One region of the Arthrobacter sp. SLBN-112 genome, then DNA from elsewhere that is predicted to be linked to it. Evidence: riboswitches for the same ligand, from Rfam matches in the RefSeq annotation. Region 1 holds a riboswitch; the other holds the start of a gene.
The links. Region 1 has a riboswitch for glycine ahead of gcvP (aminomethyl-transferring glycine dehydrogenase). Riboswitches for the same ligand answer to the same signal wherever they lie in the genome.
Positions count from the first base shown of each region.

Region 1 (3,406 bases):
GGACATCCCCGTCGTAGACGCCGTGGGTGGACGGGTAGGTGATCATGATGGCCGAGAGGACGTCCTTGTGGGTCTCGATCTTGGCCGTCAGGTCATCGTGGTCGATCGTGCCGTCAGACGCGGTAGCCACGACGACGACCTTCATGCCGGCCAGCACGGCCGAGGCAGCGTTCGTGCCGTGCGCCGAGGCCGGGATCAGGCAGACGGTCCGCTGCTGCTCTCCACGGGAGTGGTGGTAGCCGCGGATGGCCAGGAGCCCGGCGAGTTCGCCCTGGGAACCGGCGTTGGGCTGGATGGACACCTGGTCATATCCGGTGATTTCGGCGAGATCGGCTTCAAGCCCGGCGATCAGTTCACGCCAGCCCGCGGTCTGGGAGTCCGGGGCGAACGGGTGGATGGACGCGAACTCCGGCCAGGAGATGGCTTCCATCTCGGCGGTGGCGTTCAGCTTCATGGTGCAGGAACCCAGCGGAATCATCGTGCGGTCCAGCGCCAGGTCCCGGTCCGAGAGCTTGCGGATGTAGCGCAGCAGCTGGGTTTCGGAACGGTGCGTGTTGAACACCGGATGCTGCAGGTACGCCGAGGTGCGCAGCACGGCTTCGGGCAGTTCGAAACCCTCTGCAGACACCACGGGACCGGCACCAAAGGCGACAGCAACCGCGGAGAGGACCTCCGGCGTCGTGGTTTCATCGACTGACACGCCAACTGTATCCGCGTCGATGAAGCGCAGGTTGATGCCGCGGGCTTCGGCGGCGGTGATCACCTTGGTGGCCTTGCCCGGGACGCGGACCGTCAGCGTGTCGAAGAAACAGTCGCTGACGAGTTCGCGGCCCATGGCCGTGAGGGCGGTGGCCAGGACCCTTGCGTTGTTGTGGACGGTTTCGGCGATCGCCTTAAGGCCGTCGGGGCCGTGGTAGACGGCGTAGAAGGAGGAGACGATGGCCAGCAGTGCCTGCGCGGTGCAGATGTTGGAGGTGGCCTTCTCGCGGCGGATGTGCTGCTCGCGGGTCTGCAGGGCCAGGCGGTAGGCCGGGACGCCGGCGTCATCCTTGGACACGCCGACGATGCGGCCAGGGAGCGTGCGTTCCATGCCGTCGCGGACGGCCATGTAGGCGGCGTGCGGTCCCCCAAAGAACAACGGCACGCCAAAACGCTGGGTGGAGCCGACGGCGATGTCCGCGCCCTGCTCGCCCGGCGGGGTGATGAGGGTGAGGGCCAGCAGGTCGGCTGCGACCGTGACCAGGGCGCCGCGGTCCTTGGCGTCGGCGATGACGCCGGACTGGTCCCAGACCCGGCCGGACGCGCCGGGCTGCTGCAGCACGATGCCGTTGATGTCGCCTTCGGGCAGGCCGCCCGTGAGGTCGGCGATTTCCACCTCGAAGCCGAGGGCTTCGGCCCGCCCCAGGACGATGGCGATGGTCTGCGGGAGGAGGTCGGCGTCCAATACGGTCTTGCCGTCTTTGGCGGTCTTGTTTTTGTTGGCCCGGCGCATCAGCAGCACGGCCTCGGCCACGGCGGTGGCCTCATCCAGCAGCGAGGCGTTGGCCACGGGGAGGGCCGTAAGGTCCTGCACCATGGTCTGGAAGTTCAGCAGTGCCTCGAGCCGGCCCTGCGAGATTTCCGGCTGGTACGGGGTGTAGGCGGTGTACCAAGCCGGCGATTCCAGGATGTTGCGGCGGATCACCGGCGGGGTCACGGTGTCGTAGTAGCCTTGGCCGATCATCTGGATGGCGGTCTTGTTCCGGCCGGCGATCCGGCGCAGCTCGGCAAGGACCTCCACCTCGCTGAGGGCGTCGGTCAGCCGGAGCGCAGTTTCCTGGCGGATGGACGCGGGGACGGCGATGTCAACGAGGCCATCCACGCTGTCGTAGCCCACGGCTTTGAGCATGGTGTCGACGTCGGACTGGCGGCGTGCGCCGATATGGCGGTCAACAAACGATGTTGGATGCGATTGAATCGTCATGAGGAACTCCAGTTCTGGCCGGCCAAAGATGGCACGGCATGGGATGGGTTCCTCCCCGCTCTGTATTGGACCTGAGAGATTCCGCGTTGCCTGCTCTTGGCAGGGGACCGCTTGCACCGTCGGTGAACCAGGCACAAGCCTGGTTGCTTTCCAGAGTCGCCTCGCCATGACGGTACGGGGGCCTGAGAGATTCCTGGGGAGGATTTGCTCCTACGGCGCCTGCCCGGTGTTTCGCCGGGAGGACTCTCCCGTCACAGCTCGAAAGGCTTATTCAAATGTGGGTGATTCGGCTCACAAGGTATCGGGATTAGCTGCCGGTGGCAAATCGGGCGACTGCCGCAGGGAGCGGGACCCGGAACCTGGCACCCTTCCGCCCAGCTTGTGGCGGGACAAGTTTGACTTTCGATCGTGACGGACACCACACTGAACCCCGGGATCGGCACCGCCCGGTGGCCGGCTCAACGTATCCGGAGCGGCCCACCAGCCGGCGCCCATCCCATCGCATGACCCGCCGCGGCCCCCAGGGCTGCGGCGTCCAATTGAACATGCCTTCGACCTGCGGCGGGAGAGCCCTGCCGGTACATCCAACAGGCGCCGTAGGAGCAAATCCTCCCCAGGAAACTCTCAGGCCCACGTACCGCCGCGGACAGGCAACTCTGGAAAGCAGCCAGGCATGTCCCTGGCTCACCGACGGTGCAAGCGGCCCTGGGCTGCGGAAACTCTCAGGTTCACTACAGAGCGGGGAGGAACCAAATCTTTTGCGGCCCCCAAAAGGCCGCTTTATCGATGGAGTTCCTCATGGCGATTCATCCCCAAACGTCCAACGGCGAACCGGCCCGCAACCAAGGCGCCACTGCGGCAGCCCGCAGCGAGCCTCCCCACCTGGAGCGGCAGCTCACCAACCGGCACATCCAGCTCATCGCGATCGGCGGAGCGATCGGCACCGGCCTCTTCATGGGCTCCGGCAAGACCATCTCCGCGGCCGGCCCATCCGTGATCTTCGTGTACATGATCATCGGCTTCATGCTCTTCTTCGTCATGCGGGCCATGGGCGAACTGCTGCTGAGCAACCTGAACTACAAGTCCTTCAGTGACTTCGCGGCTGACCTCCTCGGACCGTGGGCAGGCTTCTTTACCGGCTGGACGTACTGGTTCTGCTGGGTGATCACCGGAATCGCGGACGTCATCGCCATCGCCGGCTACTCAAAGGAACTCTGGCCGGCGCTGCCGCTCTGGATCCCGGGCCTGGCCACCGTTGCCATCCTGCTCCTGCTGAACCTCGCCACCGTCAAGGCTTTCGGTGAGACCGAGTTCTGGTTCGCCCTCATCAAGATCGTCGCCATCGCTGCCCTGATTATCGTGGGTCTCTTCATGATCTTCACCGGTTTCCAAAGCGGCGCGGGCACTGCAAGCTTCACCAACCTGTGGAGCCACGGCGGGTTC
Region 1 covers NZ_JAUSXY010000001.1:317,711-321,116, reverse strand. The annotation lists gene gcvP (aminomethyl-transferring glycine dehydrogenase) at 1-1,963, opposite strand, end outside; glycine riboswitch at 2,124-2,224, opposite strand; glycine riboswitch at 2,516-2,613, shown strand; gene cycA (D-serine/D-alanine/glycine transporter) at 2,762-3,406, shown strand, end outside.

Region 2 (3,406 bases), 4.0 Mb from region 1:
CGGATCAGCGACAACGTGGATGGCATCAGCATCGCCCCGAAGAAACCCAATGCTGCCCGTCCGGCGATCAGCCACTCCGCGGTGGGCGCAAAGGCCGTCGCGGCGGACAGCCCGGCAAAGCCTGTGCTGCCGATAATCAGCAGCCGGCGCCGCCCGATCCTGTCGCCAAGGCTTCCCATCGACACCAGGAGCCCGGCCAATACCAGCGGATAGGCGTCAATAATCCACAGAAGGTGTAGGCCGGAGGGTTCCAGGGCGCGGGTGATGGCGGGCAAGGCGAACGTCAGGGCGGTGTTGTCCATGGCGACGAGCAGCACTGGGAACATGAGCAGCCCCAGCGCGAGCCAGTCGCGCCGCGGGGAGCGTGTGGCCGGCCCGCTGACGGGTGCGGGCGCCAGGGTTGAGGGGGAAGTCGTCATGAGATAACTATACCGTCCAGACGGTATAGTTTGAAAACTTCGCCGTTTCCCGTTTCACCTCCGGCGGAGGGCATGATGGGAACCATGCCCCGAAAGCCAGTAGCCCGTGAAGCGGTCCTTGACGCCTTCGAAACCCTCTTGATCGACGTGGGGGAGCGGGCGGCCACGCTGGATGCGGTGGCCAAGAAGGCCGGGGTATCCAAGGGCGGCCTGCTCTACCACTTCCCCAACAAGGAAGCGCTCATTGAGGTGCTGCTGGACCGGTTGGACGGGCTGGCCAAGGAGGACGCCGATGCCATGGCCGCGGCCGGCGAGGGGGCGGCTGCCTACTTCATCCGGTCCTCCGTGTGGGCGGACACTCCGCTGGACCGGGCCATCGTCGCCGCCACCAGGCTTGCGGAGGTGGCGCACCAGGAAACGCGGCGGCGTTTCGCAGCCATCCAGCAGCGGTGGCTGGATGAGATCGCGGCCGATGTGGGTCCGGGGCTGGCCAAGGCGGTCCTGTACATGGGGGACGGGCTGTATTTCAATGCCATGCTGTCCGTGGGCCCGGCGCCGCAAGGGGGAGCGGACGCTGACGTGGAGGAACTCCTGGCAGCTCTGGAGCGGCTCCGCAGGTAACCTGGGCCATTTGCCGGGAAGGGTTGCGGCATAGGACAATGGAACGTTGTGAGGGCTGTCACCGGCCCGCATGATCCAGTACATGACTGGTCCAACAAATGAATAGCCTTTGATCTGCGGCGGGAGAGTTCTGCCGGTGTACAGGCAGGCGCCGTAGGAGCAAATCCTCCCCAGGAATCTCGCAGGCCCCCGTACCGCCGCGGCGAGGCACCTCTGGAAAGCAGCAGGCGGTTCTCCTGCCCCGATCGGGGCGCGGAGCTGTTGTGCTCACCGACGGTGCAAGCGGGTCCTGCCAGGCAGGAACCGCGGAAACTCTCAGGTCCAATACAGAGCGGGGAGGAACCCGAATCGCTGTGGCGTACCCTGCGCCGCCTGAGTAAATGGAGTTCCTTCGTGCCGGTTAGCCCAGCCTCCACCACCTTCGTAGACCGCCATATCGGCGCGCGCCGCCAGGCCGACGTCGACACCATGCTCAAAGCCGTTGGCTACGACACTGTCGATTCCCTGGTAGACACCGCTGTCCCCAAAGTCATCCGCCAGGAAACCGCCCTTCGCCTGCAGGACGCCCTCAGCGAAGTGGAAGTCCTCACCGAACTCCGGAAGCTGGCCGCAAAGAACAAAACGGCCGTGCAACTGATCGGCCAGGGCTACTACGACACCGTCACTCCACCGGTGATCCGCCGGAACATCCTGGAATCGCCGGCTTGGTACACCGCCTACACCCCGTACCAGCCTGAGATCTCGCAGGGCCGGCTCGAGGCGCTGCTGAACTTCCAGACCATGGTCCAGGACCTGGTGGGACTGCCCATCGCCAATGCCTCGCTGCTGGATGAAGCCACCGCCGTGGCGGAAGCCGTGCTGCTGATGCGCCGGTCCAACAAGGCGAAGCCCGCCGCCGACGGCAAGACCGTCCTGGACATCGACGTGCTGCCGCAGACCATTGCCATCGTCCAGGGCCGGGCCGAGGCGCTCGGCTTCGAGGTCGAGGTTGCGGACCTGTCCCAAGGCCTGCCCGAGGGCGACATTAACGGCATCGTGCTGCAGCAGCCCGGTGCGTCCGGCCGGGTCTGGGACCAGTCCGGCGCCATCGCCGACGCCAAGGACCGCGGCGCCCTGGTCACCGTGGCCGCGGACCTGCTGGCCCTCACCATGATCACCCCGCCGGGCGAGCAGGGCGCGGACATTGCTGTCGGTTCCGCCCAGCGTTTTGGCGTGCCGTTGTTCTTCGGCGGGCCGCATGCCGCGTATATGGCTGTCCGCAAGGGCCTGGAGCGCTCGCTGCCCGGCCGCCTGGTGGGCGTGTCCAAGGACGACGCCGGTGTTCCCGCCTACCGCCTGGCCCTGCAGACCCGTGAGCAGCACATCCGCCGTGAAAAAGCCACGTCCAACATCTGCACCGCCCAGGCGCTGCTGGCCATCGTTGCCTCCATGTACGCGGTGTACCACGGCCCCGACGGCCTGAAGGCGATCGCCGGGACGGTGCACGGCCACGCGCGCAGCCTGGCTGCCTCGCTTGCTGCTGCCGGAGTCAAGGTCCTGCACCAGAGCTTCTTCGACACCCTGACTGTGCGGGTCCCCGGACGCGCGGCCGCCATCATGGCCGACGCCGAGGCACGCGGCATCAACCTGCGGCGCATCGACGCCGACACGGTGGGCATCTCCCTGGACGAAACCACGACACCGGCCATCGTCGCCGAGGTTGCCGCCATCTTTGGCGCCACGGTCGCGGACGGTGAAGGCTTTGAGTTGGAGACCGCCGTCGAGCGTTCCTCCGACTACCTGCAGCATCCGGTGTTCAACACGCACCGGTCCGAAACCCAGCTGCTGCGCTACATCCGCAAGCTCTCGGACCGGGACCTGGCGCTGGACCGCACGATGATTCCCCTGGGTTCCTGCACCATGAAGCTGAACGCCACGGCCGAGATGGAAGCCATCTCCTGGCCTGAGTTTGCGTCCATCCACCCGTTCGCCCCGGATTCCCAAACCGAGGGCTGGCGTGAACTCATCGCCGACCTGGAAGCAGACCTGACCACCATCACCGGGTACGACCAGGTGTCCATCCAGCCCAACGCCGGATCCCAGGGCGAACTCGCCGGGCTTTTGGCGATCCGCGGCTACCACCACTCCCGCGGCGATCAGCAGCGCACCGTTTGCCTGATCCCGGCCTCGGCGCACGGCACGAACGCCGCCTCGGCGGTGCTGGCCGGGATGAAGGTCGTCGTCGTGGCCACCGCTGCTGACGGCACGATCGACCACGATGACCTGACGGCGAAGATCGAGACCCACAAGGACGTCCTGTCCTGCATCATGATCACCTACCCCTCCACCCACGGCGTCTTTGACGGGGACGTGCGCGAAGTCTGCGA
Region 2 covers NZ_JAUSXY010000001.1:4,353,009-4,356,414, reverse strand. The annotation lists gene QF050_RS20160 (MFS transporter) at 1-419, opposite strand, end outside; gene QF050_RS20155 (TetR/AcrR family transcriptional regulator) at 504-1,040, shown strand; glycine riboswitch at 1,151-1,247, shown strand; gene gcvP (aminomethyl-transferring glycine dehydrogenase) at 1,434-3,406, shown strand, end outside.
Region 2: it holds a riboswitch for glycine, as region 1 does, so the genes downstream of both, gcvP (aminomethyl-transferring glycine dehydrogenase) here and gcvP (aminomethyl-transferring glycine dehydrogenase) in region 1, are expected to answer to the same signal.